DNA from 2 places in the Pseudonocardia sp. UM4_GMWB1 genome. Region 2 is predicted to be linked to the other one. Evidence: predicted binding sites of a transcription regulator. Region 2 holds the regulator's gene; the other holds the start of a gene.
What was found. Region 2 encodes HspR, which represses chaperone genes until heat shock. Its sites were predicted from a motif close to ANNTTGAGTNNNNNNNACTCAANNT; they were not measured.
Positions count from the first base shown of each region.

Region 1: the regulator HspR is predicted to act here: its motif matches at 6,139-6,163, upstream of lon (endopeptidase La).

Region 1 covers NZ_QJPN01000001.1:5,813,491-5,821,882, forward strand. Annotated here, with positions in the region: gene DMP15_RS27430 (UDP-N-acetylmuramate dehydrogenase) at 36-1,052, opposite strand; gene DMP15_RS27435 (DUF2505 domain-containing protein) at 1,109-1,606, shown strand; gene purU (formyltetrahydrofolate deformylase) at 1,606-2,478, shown strand; gene DMP15_RS27445 (DUF559 domain-containing protein) at 2,678-3,595, shown strand; gene lon (endopeptidase La) at 3,759-6,101, opposite strand; gene DMP15_RS27455 (hypothetical protein) at 6,225-6,821, shown strand; gene DMP15_RS27460 (DUF2516 family protein) at 6,775-7,029, opposite strand; gene DMP15_RS27465 (hypothetical protein) at 7,237-7,965, opposite strand; gene DMP15_RS27470 (helix-turn-helix domain-containing protein) at 7,971-8,392, opposite strand, start outside.
Region 2 covers NZ_QJPN01000001.1:678,922-687,313, reverse strand. Annotated here, with positions in the region: gene DMP15_RS03370 (ABC transporter permease) at 1-662, opposite strand, end outside; gene DMP15_RS03365 (ABC transporter permease) at 659-1,600, opposite strand; gene DMP15_RS03360 (ABC transporter substrate-binding protein) at 1,597-3,153, opposite strand; gene DMP15_RS03355 (MFS transporter) at 3,421-4,611, shown strand; gene DMP15_RS03350 (heat shock protein transcriptional repressor HspR) at 4,641-5,096, opposite strand; gene dnaJ (molecular chaperone DnaJ) at 5,102-6,328, opposite strand; gene grpE (nucleotide exchange factor GrpE) at 6,417-7,115, opposite strand; gene dnaK (molecular chaperone DnaK) at 7,154-8,392, opposite strand, start outside.

The sequences.
Region 1 (8,392 bases), 5.1 Mb from region 2:
CGCAACGCGAACCGGACGTCGATGTACAGAGGGTGTCAGACGGTGCAGTCCACCAGCACCGGTTCGGGATGCAGGGTGACGCCGAACCGCTCGGCGACGCCGCCCTGCACCTCACGGGCCAGGGCCAGCAGGTCGGCCGTCGTCCCGTCGCCGCGGTGGGTCAGGGCCAGGACGTGCCGCGTCGACAGCGACACCCGGCCGCCGGGGCCGGCGTGCCCGCGGCCGAACCCGGCGTTCTGGATCAGCCCGGCGGCGCTGAGCTTGACCCGGCCCTCTCCCGCGGGCCACGCGGCCAGGCCGTCGACCTGCGGCGCCCGGTCCGTGGGCAGGATCGGGTTGGTGAAGAACGAGCCGGCCGACCAGGTGTCGTGGTCCTCGGCGTCGAGGACCATGCCCTTGCCACGGCGCAGCCCGAGCACCGCCTCACGGACGGCGGCCGGATCGGTCCGCGTCTCCGGGTCGACGCCGAGGGTGCGGGCGAGCTCGCCGTAGCGGATCGGGGCGGAGCGGCCGTCGGCGTGCAGCGCGAAGCGCACCCGCAGGACGATCGCGTCGTCGCTGCCCTTGAGGACGCTCGTGCGGTAGGCGAGCCCCAGTTCGGAGGCGGGCACGTGCTCGCGGACGGTGCCGGTGCGCCGGTCGTAGAGGTCGACGTCGACGAGCTGGTCGGCGACCTCGACGCCGTAGGCGCCCACGTTCTGCACCGGGGTCGCGCCGGTCCGCCCGGGGATACCGGACAGGCACTCCAGCCCGCCGAGCCCGTCGGCGACGGTCGCGGCGACGACGTCGTCCCAGTCCTCACCGGCCTCGACGGTCAGCAGCACCCGGTCGCCGTCGCGCTCGTGGCCGATCCCGCGCCCCGCCAGCAGCACGGCGGTCCCGTCGAACCCGGCGTCGGCGACGACGAGGTTCGACCCGCCGCCCACCAGCAGCACCCGTTCCCCGGCCCGGTCGGCCGCGGCGACGGCGTCGACCACCTCGGCCGCGCCCTCGGCGCGCACGATGCGGGAGGCCGGTCCGCCGAGGCGCAGTGTGGTGTGCGCACTGAGCATCGGGTCGACCGTTGTCGGAGCGGGGGAACTCACGACCGCAACGGTAGCCTTCGCCCATGCCGCGCTCGATCGACTACCGCGCAACGTCCGCGCACCCGGCCTCGAAGGTCTACGCGGCGATGGTCGACCGCGATCTCCTGGAGGAGCAGCTGCGTCACATCGGCGGCCCCGGGGCCGGGGTGACCGCGTACGAGACCACCGCCGACGGCGTCCGCTACACGCTGCGGCACGGGATCCCGGGCGAGCACCTGCCGTCGATCGTGTCGTCGTTCGTACCCGGCGGGGACCTGCAGATCGACCGCAGCGAGCAGTGGCGGGCCGGCAGCGAGGGCGTCTACGACGGCACCGGCTCCGTGAAGGTCATCGGCACCCCCGCCACCGCACGGTCGGTGATGCGGATCGCCGACGTCGACGGCGGCAGCGAGGTCCGGATCCGGGCCGAGGTCACGGTCAAGGTCCCGCTGGTGGGTGCGAAGATCGAGCAGGCGGTCGCCGGGCAGATCGAGCAGCTGCTCGCCGCCGAGACCCAGTTCACCCTCTCCCGGATCTCCTGATGTCCCACTACGTGATCACCCTGTCCTGCCCGGACCGCACCGGCATCGTCGCGCGGATCAGCACGTTCCTCGCCGACCTCGGCGCCTCGATCACCGAGGCCGCGTACCACGCCGACGTCGAGGCCGGGGTGTTCTGCACCCGCCAGGTCGTCGACGCCGCGTCGGTCCCCTTCGACGTCGACGAGCTCCGCGCCCGGTTCGCCCCGGTCGCCGCCGAGCTGGGCGGTGAGCACCGCATCTCCGACACCGGCGTCCGCAAGCGCGCCGTGCTGCTGGTGACCCGCGACCAGCACTGCCTGCACGACATCCTCGGCCGGGTGTGGGCGGGCGAGCTGCCGGTGGAGATCACCCGCGTGATCGGCAACCACACGTCGCTGGAGCCGGTCGTCGCCGCGCACGGGGTGCCGTTCCACCACGTACCCTTCCCCGCGCCCGGCGACCCGGCCCGCGAGCAGGGCAAGGTCACCGCGTTCGAGGAGATCCGCAAGCTCGTCGACGACGACTCCCCCGACGCGATCGTCCTCGCCCGCTTCATGCAGGTCCTGCCCGCGCACCTGTGCGAGGCCTGGGCCGGGCGGGCGATCAACATCCACCACAGCTTCCTGCCGTCCTTCGCCGGGGCGCGGCCCTACCACCAGGCCCACCGGCGCGGGGTCAAGCTGATCGGCGCGACCTGCCACTACGCGACCGCCGACCTCGACGCGGGCCCGATCATCGAGCAGGACGTCGCCCGCGTCGACCACGGGGACACCGCGACCGACATGGTGCGACGGGGACGCGACATCGAGCGTCTGGTGCTGGCCCGGGGGCTGCGGTGGCACCTGGAGGACCGGGTGCTGATCCAGGGCAACCGGACCGTCGTCTTCCGCTGAGCCCGCAGCCCTGCCGCCCGGCCCGGCCGGGTCGGGTCGGGTCGCGCGCAGCGGAATGTCGCCGAGATGCATCTCAGCGGGAATTGTGGATCTCCGTGGCCCGCTGAGCTGCATCTCGGCGTACGTCCTTCGTTCGCGATGGCGACGGAGTCCGGCCGATCCGGTCCGACGGCCGGGGCAGCCGGCGCACGATCAGCACGTGACGATCCCCGGATGGCCCGAGGTGTTCCGCGGGACCGCGGCCGTGGCGGCGGGTCTCGTCACCCCCGACCTCCTGCGCGGGCCCCGCTACCGCCGGCTGCTCCCGGACACCTACGCGCCGGCCGACCTGCGCCCCGACCTACGGCTCCGCTCGCTCGCGGCGCACTGCTGGGCCGGGCCGGACGCCGTGCTCAGCGGGTACTCGGCCGCCGAGCTGCTCGGCGCGTCGTGCGCCCCGTGGGCTGCACCGGCCGAGGTGACCGTCGGCGCGGCGCACCCCGGAGCCCGCTCCCGTGAGGGTGTGCTCGTCCGTCGCGACGTCCTGCCCCCGGACGAGGTGACCGAGGTCCGCGGCGTACGGGTCACCACGCGTGTCCGCACCGCGTTCGACCTGGCGCGGCGTCTGTCACCGACCGAGGGTGTCGTCGCCGTCGACGCGCTGTCCCGCGGATCGTTCGCCCCGGACGTGCTGCTGAACCTCGCGGTCCGGCACGCCCACGCCCGGGGTGTCCGGCGGGTCGTCGACGCGTCGGTGTGGGCCGACCCGCGCGCCGGATCCCCGCCCGAGACCCGGCTCCGGCTGGTCCTCGTCCGGGGTGGCCTCCCGCGGCCGGTGCCCCAGCACCCGGTCCTCGACGACGTCCGGCGCACGGCGCTGTGGCTGGACCTGGCCTACCCGGACCACCACCTCGGCGTCGAGTACGACGGCGGCGGCCACTTCGCGACGCCCGAGGCGGCCCGCGCCGACGCACAACGGCACACCCGGCTCGTCGCGGCGGGGTGGCGGGTGCTGCGCTACACCGCCCCGGACATGCACCGACGGCCCGACGAGATCGTCGCCGAGGTGGGCCAGGCCCTCGACCGCACTCGCCGAGATGCAGCTCAGCGGGCCGTGGAGATCGACAGTTCCCGCTGAGCTGCATCTCGGCGAACTTCCCGTAGGAACAGCTGCGCGAGGACGGGCGCTCGCGACGCGCGGAGCGGGGCGTACCGGCGGGGCGCGCACACGACGGCGCCCGCCCCGCGTGCTGCGGAACGGGCGCCGGATCGTACGGCTCACGCCGTGGGTCGGACGGAGATCAGGCCGCGGACTGCTCGGCCGTCGCCGCGTCGTGGGCGGGCTCCAGGGCGATCGCCAGGACCTCGGAGACGTCGGCGACCGGGTGCACCCGCAGCTCCTCGCGGACCGCGGCCGGGACGTCGTCCAGGTCCGGCTCGTTGCGCTTCGGGATGATCACGTCGGTCAGCCCGGCCCGGTGCGCGGCGAGCAGCTTCTGCTTCACCCCGCCGATGGGCAGGACCTTGCCCTGCAGCGTCACCTCGCCGGTCATGCCGACCGAGCTCCGGACGGAACGCCCGGAGGCCAGCGACGCCAGCGCCGTCGTCATCGTGACGCCGGCGGACGGGCCGTCCTTCGGGACCGCACCGGCCGGGACGTGCACGTGCAGCTTGCGCGACGCGAGGTCACCGGCCAGCCCGCGCGAGCGCAGGTAGGACAGCGCGATCGAGACGGACTCGGTCATCACCTCGCCCAGCTGCCCGGTGATCTGCAGGCCCGGCTCGCCGTCCATCGAGGTGGCCTCGATGAACAGCACGTCACCACCGGCACCGGTCACCGCCAGCCCGGTCGCGACGCCCGGCACCGAGGTCCGCTCGGCGGACTCCGGCGTGAACCGCGGACGGCCGAGGTAGGTGACGAGCGCGTCGGCGTCGACGTGCACCGGGCGCTCGGTCTCCGACGCGTCCAGCTGGACGGCCACCTTCCGCAGCACCTTCGCCAGGCCCCGCTCCAGCTGCCGGACCCCGGCCTCCCGGGTGTACTCGGCGGCGATCATCGACAGCGCGACGTCGGTGAACTCGACGTCGCCGTCGTCGAGACCGGCCTTGGCGACCTGGCGCGGCAGCAGGTGGTCACGGGCGATCGCGACCTTCTCCGGCTCGGTGTAGCCGTCGAGCGTCACGATCTCCATGCGGTCGGCCAGCGGGCCGGGGATCCCGGAGCCGTCGTTCGCCGTCGCCAGGAACAGGACGTTCGACAGGTCGAGGTCGACCTCCAGGTAGTGGTCGCGGAACGTGTGGTTCTGCGCCGGGTCGAGGACCTCCAGCAGCGCCGCGGTCGGGTCACCGCGGAAGTCGCTGCCGACCTTGTCGATCTCGTCGAGCAGCACGACGGGATTCATCGAGCCGGCCTCGCGGATGGCGCGGACGATCCGGCCGGGCAGCGCGCCGACGTAGGTGCGCCGGTGACCGCGGATCTCCGCCTCGTCCCGGACGCCGCCGAGCGCGACGCGGACGAAGTTCCGGCCGAGCGCGCGGGCGACCGACTCCCCCAACGACGTCTTGCCGACGCCGGGCGGGCCGACCAGCGAGAGCACCGCGCCCGAGCCGCGGCCGCCGACGGTGTCGAGGCCCTTGCGCTCGCGGCGGGCGCGCACGGCGAGGAACTCGACGAGGCGCTCCTTCACGTCGTCGAGACCGGCGTGGTCGGCGTCGAGGATGCGACGGGCCTCCACGAGGTCCGACGAGTCGGTGGTCGCGGTGCTCCACGGGATGTCGAGGACGGTGTCGAGCCAGGTCCGGATCCAGCCGGACTCCGGGCTCTGGTCCGAGGAACGTTCCAGCTTGCCGACCTCGGTCAGCGCGGCCTTGCGGACCTCGTCGGGCAGGTCGGCGGCCTCCACGCGGGCGCGGTAGTCGTCGGAGCCCTCCGGGTCGTCCTCACCGAGCTCCTTGCGGATCGCGGCGAGCTGCTGGCGGAGCAGGAACTCGCGCTGCTGCTTCTCCATGCCCTCGCGGACGTCGTTCGAGATCTTCTCGGTGACCTCCTGCTCGGCGACGTGCTCCTTGGTCCAGCCCAGGAGCTTCTCCAGCCGGGCGTCGAGGTCGGTCTCGGCGAGCAGCTCGGCCTTGTGCGCGACGTCCAGCCACGACGCCCACCCGGCGAGGTCGGCGAGCGCGCCCGGGTCGTCGGTCTGCTGCACGGAGTCGATGACCTGCCAGGCCCCCCGCTGCTGCAGGATCCCGACCACCAGAGCCTTGTACTCGCGGGCGAGCTCGTGGGTGCGGCCGGTGGGCTCGCCGGCGTCGACCGGCTCGGCCTCGACCCAGAGCGCCGCGCCGGGGCCGGAGACCCCCGACCCGATGCGGGCGCGCCGCTCACCCCGCACGACGGCAGCCCGGTCCCCGTTGGGGAGCCTGCCGATCTGCTCGAGCACGGCGACGACGCCGATGGCGCCGTAGCGGCCGTCGATGCGGGGCACGACGAGCACCCGTCTCCCGTCGTCGCGGTCCTGGGCCGCGGCGGTGGCCGCGTCCACCGCGGCACGGGTGTCGGAGTCGTCGAGGCGGACGGGGACGACCATGCCGGGCAGGACCACGGCGTCGTCGAGAGGCAGGACCGGGAGCGTCAGCACGTCACTCATGTCCTGCCCAACCACACGGAGGGCCCTCCGCTTCCCGGAGTTGAGTCGTGTCCGCTCAGGGCGAACGCGGACACCGGAGCACGTGACGGCGACCGTGGGCACACCGAGTACCGCGGGGCACCGGTGCGTGACCGGGTGGCGCTCGGGACCGCGGGTGCGGAGCTGTTCATGAAGGTCTCGCAGCTGCGCGGACTCCCCCTGTGCGCAGCGGTCCTGGCGCTGCTCGCGGCGGCGCGGCTCGCCCGCGGGGCCCGCCCGGTCCCGGTGACGACCGCGGTCACCGAGTGGGGTGTGTCCTTCGTGCTGCTCGGCGTCGGGCCGGTCTGCGCGGTCGCCGGGCCGGACGCCGGCTACCGCTACGACCGCCTCGAGCTCGTCGTACGGTCCGGCAGCCAGTTCCTGCTGCTGTCCGCGGGCTGGACCTCGACCGACGGGTCCGCCGGCTTCCCGGCCCGCGCCCCGCTCCTGACGACGACGGCGTCGGCCCCGGCGACCCCCGGGCGACAGCCGGAGCGGCCGGTCGGCGGGGCGGCGTCGGCCAGGTCCGGGGCGATCTCGGCGACGGCGACCCGGCCCGCGTCGAGCCCCGCGAGTGCGACGGCGACGGGCTCCGCGGGCAGGCCGGGCCGGTCCAGCGCCGGGACGACCGTGAGCGTCCCGAGGACCGGGTGGTTCACCAGCGCGGTCCGCCGCCCTGCACCTCCATCACCGCGGGCTTGACGTCGACCAGGTAGACCAGCGTCGCGACGGTGGCGGCCAGCCAGAACATGGCACCGCCGAACATCGGGCCGTTCGTGATGATCAGAAGCAGCAGCGCGACGCCGGTGATGCCCAGCCAGGCGTTCTTGGTGAGCTTGCCCGCCGCGGTGAAGGCGTCCGCACGTTGCATCAGTGCGTGCCCGAACGAGAACCCGCCGACCACCACCATGATCCACTTGATCACGAAGATGATCAGTTCATCGGGGGCACCTGGCAGTGACAACACCCGGCCAGAGTACGGACAACCCGGGCGCCGGTCACGTCCGGCGCCGGATCCGGGCGGGACGATCCGCATCCGCACACGACGGCGCCCCCGGCCGATCGGGATCGGCCGGGGGCGCGGGTCGTACTCACCGGGCACGGGGCCCGGCGGGTGTCACTTCTTGGCCGACGCCGTCGAGGTGCCGCGGCGGGTGGTCGGCTTGCGAGCCGGGACCTTCGCGCCGGTGGCGGTCTTCGGGTCGGTCTTGGCGGCGGTGCGGCGCGCGGTCGAACGCGTGGTCGACGCGACCTCGTCGCCGGCCTCCTCGATCGCCTCGGCGGCCTCCTTCGAGACCTCGGTGACGGCCTCGGCGGCCTCGCTCGCGGCGGTCTGGGCGCGGCGGGCGACCTTCTCACCGACCGAGCGGGTCTGCGTGGTGACCGTACCCAGGGTCTTGACGGCGACGTCGTGGGTCTCGTCCACGAACTCGTCGACGCGGGTGTCGAACTTCTCGGTCAGACCCTCGACGGTCGCGATGGCCTGCTTGACCTGCGGCTGCTTGCGGATCCGGCCCCAGGCCTTCTCACCGCGCTGGGCGAACCCGACGTAGACGCCCTCGACCTCGGAGCGGAACTCCTCGACCTGCTTGCGGATGTTGTCCGAGGACAGCTTGCCGCGGAGCTCCTTGAGCTCGTCGGGGAGCTCCTGGACACGGGTCTGCACCTCCTCGGCGCGCTTGGTGGCGGTGGAGCGGGCGTCGGTGACGGCCTTGCTCACGGTGGTGACGGCGAAGTCGCCGGCGCCGAGCACGGCGAGCAGCGGGGTGCGGACGACCTCGGCCTGCTCGGCGGTCTGCTCGCGCAGCTTCTGCACGTCGGCGCTGGTGGGGAGGTTCACGGCCATGGTGATCACTTCCTCGTATCGGTGGGGGTGTCGGTGGTGCCGGCAGAGAGGCCGTTCTCCCTGCGAAAGGACTCGTAGACGTCGAGCAGCACACGTTTCTGCCGCTCGTTGAGAGTCGGATCGGTGAGCACCGCGTCGGTCACCTGACCGGCGGGCCGCTCCTCGAGGATCCCGGCGCGGACGTACAGCGCCTCGGCGGAGATCCGCAGCCCCTTGGCGATCTGCTGCAGTATCTCGGCGGACGGCTTGCGCAGTCCGCGCTCGACCTGGCTGAGATACGGGTTGCTGACGCCCGCGGTGCGGGCCAGCTGCCGCATGGAGACCTGGGCGGCCTCGCGCTGGGCGCGGATGTAGGACCCGATGTCCTCCACCGCGTGCCCCACGGTCTGACCGACGCTCTCGACGGCCTGCGCGACGCGCTCGACGG
Region 2 (8,392 bases):
GACAGCCCGGCCACGGTCAGCAGGACGTTCGCGAACCGCAGGCACAGGTGCGACAGCAGCGGCCGGGCGAGGTTCGGCAGGACGTGCCGGAACGCGATCCGCAGCGGCCCGGCGCCGACGGCGACGGCGCCCTCGACGTACTCGCGGGCGCGTTCGCGGACCACGAGCTGGTAGGTGAGCCGGGCGAACGGCGTCCACCCGGCGACGACGATCGCCACCAGCAGCGACCACACGCCCGGCGCCCCGCCGGACGCGGCGACCACCACGAGCCCGATCAGCACCGCCGGGATCGCGACGAGCACATCGATGGTGCGCTGGAACAGCTGCCCGACCGCCCGTCCGCACCAGGCGGCGAGCACGCCCAGCACCGTCCCGATCCCCGCGCACAGTGCGAGTGCGACCAGGGTGAACCCGACCGAGAGCCGGGCGCCGACGGCGAGCCGGGCGAGCACGTCGCGGCCGAGCTGGTCGGTGCCGAGCGGGTGCGCGGCCGACGGCCCGGCGAAGCGGTGGGACAGGTCGTTGGCGACCGGGTCGAGCGGCAGCAGGGCGACCACGACGAGCACCCCGAGCAGGACCAGCGCCCCCGCCTGCCACCACGTCGAGCGCCGGGCGACGCGCGCGCGTGCGCCCGCCGGGCGGGCCAGTGCCGACGCGGTCACCGGACGGCGCCCCGGGCGACCGGGTCCAGCGCGAGCGCGAGCAGCTCGGCGAGGATCCCGGCGACGGCGGCGACCAGCACGATCGCGAGCAGCCCGGCCTGCACGACCGGCAGGTCCTGGCCCAGCACGGCGTCGTAGAGCAGGCGACCCAGGCCGGGGATCGCGAACAGCACCTCGACCACGACCGAGCCGCCGAGCAACCCGCCGAGGAACAGCCCGGACAGCGAGGTCACCGAGGTCAGGGCCAGGCGGCCGCCGTGGCGCCACAGCACCCGTCCGTCGCTGATGCCCTTGGACCGCGCGACGGCGACGTGCGGGCGGGCCAGCGCGTCGAGGGTCTCGGCGCGCACGAGCTGGGCGGCGAGCGCGGCGGGGAACGCGGCGAGCGTGACCACCGGCAGCACGGCCTGGTCGACCCCGCCCCAGCCGGTCGCGGGCAGCACCGGCACGGTGACGGCGAAGGCGAGCACCAGCGCCGTCCCGAGCACGAACTCGGGGATCGCGACGCCCAGCACCGAGCCGGTGGTCAGGACCCGGTCGAGCCGGCCGCCGGGACGGCGCGCGGCGCGCACCCCGAGAGGGATGCCCACCAGGGCCGCGAGCATCAGCGCGGCGACGGCGAGGGTCAGCGAGACCCCGAGAGCGGGCCAGAGCAGGCCCGAGACGGGAGTACGGCTGGTCCAGGAGATCCCGAGGTCGCCGCGCAGCAGCGCGCCGGCCCAGCCGGTGAACTGGTCCCACCAGGAGCCGTCGAGGCCGTACTCCTCCCGCAGCGCGGCCAGCACCGCCGGGTCCGGGTCGGACTCCCCGGTCCGGCTGCGCAGGATCGCGAGCGCGGTGTCCTGGCCGGAGAACCGCGGGAGCAGGAACACCAGCACCGCCGCGGCCACGGCGACCAGCGGTAGCGCCAGCAGCCTGCGCGCGACGAGTGCGGTCACTCCGTCGTCGCCAGCCCGGGGACGACGAGCGACTTGGCCAGCGGGTCGACGGTGTAGCCGGTGACCCGGTGCCCGACACCGTTCGCGTTGGTGTGCACCAGCGGGACCCCGACGACGTCGGCGGTCAGCTTCGCCGCGGCCTCGGTGAAGACCTTCTGACGTGCGGCCGGGTCGGTCTCGGTGGCCAGCGGGGCGAGCAGGGCGTCGAACTCCGGCGAGCAGTAGTGGTTGAGGTTGTAGGAGCCCTGGCAGGTGTAGTCGGTGGCCAGCGTGGCGCCGGCGTCCGGCACGTCGAGCAGGTAGCTGCGCGAGAGCAGGTACATGTCGAAGTCACCGGCGAGCAGCTGCGGCTCGCGGGCGTCGTAGTCGCCGATGCGGACGGTGGCCTCGATGCCGGCCCCGCGGAGCATCTCCTGGACGGCGGTGACCAGCGTCGGGAGCTCGGGGCGGGCGCCGTAGGCACCCAGCTCGATCCGCAGCGGGTTGTCCGGGCCGTAGCCGGCCTCGGTCAGCAGCTGCCGGGCGCGCGCGGGGTCGGCGGGCGGCGGGGCGTCCTGCGAGCCCCACGCCACCGCCGGGCCGAACAGCTCCGAGGCCGGGATCGCCGACCCGGCGAGGGCCTGCTCACCGAGCGCGGTGCGGTCCACCGCGGCCGCGACGGCCTGACGCACCCGGATGTCGGCGAAGGGCTTGCGGGACTGGTTGAGGATCAGCGACGCCGTCCGGGGCGCGGCGACGGTCTGGTTCACGTACTCGTCGCCGGTGAACTCCAGGGCGCTGGCCTCGGGGAGCTCCTGGGCGATGTCGGCGTCGCCGGCCCGCAGCGCCAGGGCGCGGGCGGCCGGGTCGGGCACGAAGTTCGCGGTGACCCCGGCCAGCTGCGGGCGCTCGCCCCAGTAGCGGTCGTTGCGGACGAGGGTCACCGACTGGGCGCCGTTCGCCTGGGTGATCGTCATCGGGCCGGTCCCGGTCTGCTGGACCGACGGCGGGGTGGCCCGGTACGCCGACGGCGCCAGGATCGCGGTGTTCGCGCTGGACAGCCGCAGCGGCAGGATCGGGTCGGGCTTCGTCGTCGTGACGCGCACGGCGTCCGCGCCGTCCGCGGCAGCCTGCAGGCCGATCCCGCGCACCGCGCGCGGCGGCGCGGCGACGCCGGCCACCCAGTTCAGGGCGGTCGCGGCGGCCTGCCCGGTGAGCGGCTCGCCGTTCTGGAAGGTCACGCCGGGGCGCAGCTCGAACCGCCAGGTCCGCGGGTCGGACTGCTGGGCCCACGCGGTCGCCAATGCGGGTCGCGGCCGGCCGTCCGGCCCGGACGCCACCAGGGACTCGGTCACACCCAGCTGGGAGACGACGAACGCGTCGTCGGTGTCCACCCCGTAACCGGCCGACGGGCCGAAGGCCATCGCGATCGTGGCCTGCCCATCCGGGACGACCCGGCCGCTCCCGCCGCCGCTGCCACCGCACGCGGTGAGGACCGCGGCGCTCACCGCCACGGCGACGGCGACCCGCAACCGGGAACGACGGGGTGCTACGACGGCGCACGCGGCGGGCATGGCGACCTGTCCTCTCCGGCGCCCCTCGACCGTGTGTCACCCGGCGCCCGGAAGATCTTCGGTAAGCCTGTACACACGGTCAAGTATCTTCATGCATGCGCATATGTCGTTACTGCCATCGAGTCGCGACTGCAGAGGGCGACCTGGTACCACTTCGTGGTGCTCCGCAGTCTGCTCCGCCGCCCCGCCGATCCCGAGTCGGACCCGCGTCCCGCGGCTCCGCTCCGCGTCGGTCGATGGGCGCACTTCAGCGGGCTCCCGCCGGTCATGAAACTGCTGATCAGCACCCAGCTGGCCTTCAACGTGGGCTTCTACATGGTGCTGCCCTACCTGGCCACGCACCTGGCCGAGGACCTCGGGCTCGCCGCGGCGGCCGTCGGGCTGGTGCTGGGGCTGCGGACGTTCAGCCAGCAGGGGCTGTTCGTGATCGGCGGGACCCTGACCGATCGGTTCGGTGCGAAGCCGGTCGTGCTCGCCGGGTGTGCGCTGCGCGTGACCGGATTCATCCTCCTCGGGGCCGCCGGCACGCTGCCCGCGGTCATCGGCGGGGCGCTGCTGACCGGGTTCGCGGCGGCCCTGTTCTCGCCGGCCGTCGAGTCGTCGCTGGCGCGGGAGGCCGGGGAGCGGGAACGCGCCGGGGAGGGCCCGCCACGGACCGAGGTGTTCGCGATGTTCGCCGTCGCCGGTCAAGTCGGGACGGTCACCGGGCCGCTGGTCGGCACCGCGCTCATGCTGGTCGACTTCCAGCTGGCCTGCCTGGTCGCCGCCGTCGGCTTCGTGGTGGTGGGGCTGGCGCACTGGCGGTGGCTGCCGTGGCGGGAGGCCGAGCAGGCCGGACGGCCGATGCTCGCGGGCTGGGGCGAGGTGCTGGGCAACCGTCGCTTCATGCTGTTCGCGGCCGGCTACTCGGGCTGGCTGCTGTCCTACAACCAGCTGTACCTGGCGCTGCCCGACGAGCTGGAGCGCGTCGGCCGCACCGCGGCACTGGGCTTCCTGTTCGTGCTGATGTCGGTGCTGGTCATCTGCCTGCAGATGCGGGTGACGACGTGGGGCCACCGGATCGGGGCCGGCCGCTCGGTGGTGCTCGGGTTCTGCCTGATGGCCGCGTCGTTCACCGTCGTCGCGGTGGCACGGCTGCTGCCGGGCCTGCCGGGGTGGTGGGCGCTCGCACCCGCGGTGCTGATGGTGCTGCTGCTGACCTTCGGCGAGATGTTCGCCGTGCCGGTCGCGCAGGACCTGGTGCCCCGGCTGGCCGGGGAGCGCAGGCTGGGCGCCCACTTCGGGGTGCTGGCCTCGTTCGGCGGGCTGATGGTGCTCGTCGGCTCGACGGGCGTCGGCGCGCTGCTGGACCCCTCGTTCCCGCCGGCGCTGCCGTTCGCGGTGCTGGCCGCGGTCCCGCTACTGGGCGCCGTGGTGCTCGGGCTGCTGGCCCGCCGCGGGGTCCTGACGGCGGCCTGAGCGGTCCGGGCCCGCACCGCCCGGGGGACTCAGCCGTCGTCTGCGGGGCGCCAGCGCACGACGGCCTGGCGCCGGTCCACCGGCACGAGGTCGCGCCGGTAGGAGCGGTGCACCGCCGCCGTGGCCTGCGCGGCGGCGGCACGGACCGCGTCGAGCTCGGCGGTGGCCTCCTCGAGCCGTGCCGAGAGCTCGTCGACCATCTGTTCCAGCTCGATGATCCGCTTGACGCCCGCGAGGTTCACGCCCTCCTCCTGGGAGAGCCGCTGCACCTCGCGCAGCAGCGCGATGTCGCGCTGGGAGTAGCGACGCCCGCCGCCCGCGGACCGGCCCGGGCTGACCAGGCCGATCCGGTCGTAGCTGCGCAGGGTCTGGGCGTGCAGGCCGGACAGCTGCGCGGCGACCGAGATGACGAACACCGGGCTGTCGTGTGCGACGTCGACGGTCAGCGCTTCCTCCCCGTCCCGGGGGGTGCGTCGTCCGGCCACCGCCATCACCTCCTGGTGCTACCGAGCAGATCGGCCCGCGGGTCGAACGACGACGTCGCCTCGGCATAGGCCTCCAGCGCACTGGTGGCCGCCTCGTCCAGCTTCTGCGGCACCGCCACCTCGACGGTGACCAGCAGATTGCCCTTCTTCCCGTTCCTGCGCTCGACCCCACGCCCCGACACCCGGAACGTCCGGCCGCTGGCGGTCCCCGGCGGGATCCGCAGCGAGACGGTGCTGTCGAGCGTCGGCACCGTCAGGGTCGCACCCAGAGCCAGCTCGGGGAAGGTCACCGGCACGGTGAGGGTCAGGTCGTCGGAGTTCTTCGACGACCGCCCGAAGATCCGGTGCGGGGTGACCGAGACCGTGACGTAGAGGTCACCGGCGGGTGCGCCGCCGCGACCGGGCTCGCCCTGGCCCGCGAGCCGGACCTTCTGCCCGTCGTCGACGCCGGCGGGGACCCGCACCGTCAGCGACCGGGTCCGGGTGGACACGCCGTCGCCGTGGCACTCGGGGCACGGGTCGTCGATGATGCGGCCGGTCCCGCGGCAGTCGCGGCACGGCTCGGAGAACGAGAACGCGCCCTGGCTGCGGTTCACCAGACCCTGACCGGAGCAGGTCGGGCAGGTGCGCGGGGTGCTGCCGGGCCGGGACCCGGTGCCGCCGCAGCGCTCGCAGCGCCCCGGCGAGGACAGCTTGATCGGCACCGTCGCGCCGCGCACCGCGTCGTCGAAGGAGATGGTCAGGCTGCTCTCGACGTCCTGACCGCGGCGGGCACCGGCCGTGCCGTACCCGCCCGCACCGCCGGCGTTGTTCCGCGCGGTGCGGCCGAAGATGTCGCCGAGGATGTCGCTGAAGTCGCCGGCCCCGGCACCGCCGGAACGGCCGGCCTGGCCGAACAGGTCGTTGATGTCGAAGCCGCCCTGGCCGGCGCCACCGGGACGCGCACCACCGGGGAAGCCACCGCCGGTGCCGAACCCGCCGAAGCCGCCGCCGCCCGCGAACATCGCGCGGGTCTCGTCGTACTCCTTGCGCTTGGACTCGTCGCCCAGCACGCCGTAGGCCTCGGAGACCGACTTGAAGCGGGCCTCGGCCTTCTCGTCACCGGGGTTCGCGTCCGGGTGCAGCTCGCGGGCGAGCTTGCGGTACGCCTTCTTGATCTCGTCCTGGGACGCCGTCGAGGAGACGCCCAGCTCGCGGTAGAAGTCCTTCTCGATCCAGTCGCGCTGGGTCACTCCGCCTCCTTCCCGATCAGACCCGCGGTGCGGCGGGAGACTCGTCGCCTCCCGCCGCACCGCGCGGTCACGTCCCTGTCCGCCCTGGTCAGGCGGGGTTCTGCGGCTCGCCGTCGCCGGCGTCCGCGCCGCCGTCGGCGGCATCGGCCCGGGCCTGCTCGGAGACCTCGGCCTCCGGGCGGTCCTGCACGGTCACCATCGCGGGGCGGAGCACCCGGTCGGCGATCCGGTAGCCGCGGCGCAGGACCGTGGACAGCACGGTGACCGTGGGGCCGGAGCCCTCGGCCGGCTCGTGCTGCACGGCCTCGTGCAGCGACGGGTCGAACGCCTCGCCCTCGGCCCCGAAGGGCTCGAGGCCGAGCTTGGAGAGCACCCCGGTGACCTTGTCGGCCGCCGACTTGAACGGCCCGGTGAGGTCGCCGTGCTGCTCGGCGCGCTCGAAGTCGTCGAGCACGACCAGCAGGTCGCTCGCCACGGAGACCTTGGCGTCGACCCGGGTCTGCTCGCGGTCACGGTCGGCCCGGCGCCGGTAGTTGGCGTACTCGGCGCTGACCCGCTGCAGGTCCGCGGTGCGCTCGGCGACCTCGGCCCGCAGCTTCTCGACCTCCGGGTCCTCCCCGTCGGCCGGGCCCGCGACCTGCTCGCCGTCCCCGGCCGGGGCCGCCGTGTCGGCGGCCCCGGTCGTGTCCGCACCGTCCGTCGCCGGACGGGCCTCGCCGGTCTCCGGGTCCACCTTGCGGCGGTCCCGGAAGGTCACCGGCTCCTCCTGCTTCTGCTCGTCTGCCATGTCGACCGTCCTGTCGTCCCGTGGATGGCCGCCGGCCGTCACTTGTCGCCCTTGGCGTCCTTGTCGTCGTCCACGATCTCGGCGTCGACGACGTCGTCCTGCGCGTCGGACGCGGCACCGTCCGCAGCACCACCGGCGGCCCCCGCGGCGCCCTCGGCACCGGGCTGGGAGTACAGGGCGGACCCCATCTTCTGGGACTCGGTGGCGAGCTTCTCCATCGAGGACTTGATCGCCTCGTGGTCGGTGCCCTTCAGCGCCTCCTGGGTCTCACCCAGGGCGGCGTTCACCGCGTCCTTGACGTCGGAGGGGAGCTTCTCGTCGTTCTCCTTGACGAACTTCTCCGTCTGGTAGACGAGGGTCTCCGCCTGGTTGCGGGTCTCCGCCTCCTCGCGACGCTTGGCGTCCTCCTCGGCGTGCGCCTCGGCCTCCTTGACCATGCGGTCGATGTCGTCCTTGGACAGCGCCGAACCGCCGGTGATCGTCATCTCCTGGCTCTTGCCGGTGCCCATGTCCTTGGCGGACACGTTGACGATGCCGTTGGCGTCGATGTCGAAGGAGACCTCGATCTGCGGGACACCGCGCGGCGCCGGCGCGATGCCGGTCAGCTCGAACATGCCGAGCTTCTTGTTGTACGCGGCGATCTCGCGCTCGCCCTGGAAGACCTGGATCTGCACCGACGGCTGGTTGTCGTCCGCGGTGGAGAAGATCTCCGAGCGCTTGGTCGGGATCGTGGTGTTCTTCTCGATCAGCTTGGTCATGACGCCGCCCTTGGTCTCGATGCCCAGGGACAGCGGGGTGACGTCGAGCAGCAGGACGTCCTTGACCTCACCGCGGAGCACACCGGCCTGCAGCGCGGCACCGGCGGCGACGACCTCGTCCGGGTTGACGCCCTTGTTCGGCTCCTTGCCGCCGGTCAGCTCCTTGACGAGCTCGGTGACGGCGGGCATCCGGGTGGAGCCACCGACGAGGACGACGTGGTCGATCTGGTTCACCGAGATGCCGGCGTCCTTGATGACCTGGTTGAACGGGTTGCGGGTGCGGTCCAGGAGGTCCTGGGTGATCCGCTGGAACTCCGCGCGGGACAGCGTCTCGTCCAGGAACAGCGGGTTCTTGTCCGAGTCGACCGTGATGTAGGGCAGGTTGATGCTGGTCGACGAGGAGCTGGACAGCTCGATCTTCGCCTTCTCCGCGGCCTCACGGAGCCGCTGCATCGCCATCTTGTCCTTGGTCAGGTCGATGCCCTGGGAGGACTTGAACTTGTCGACGAGCCAGCTGAC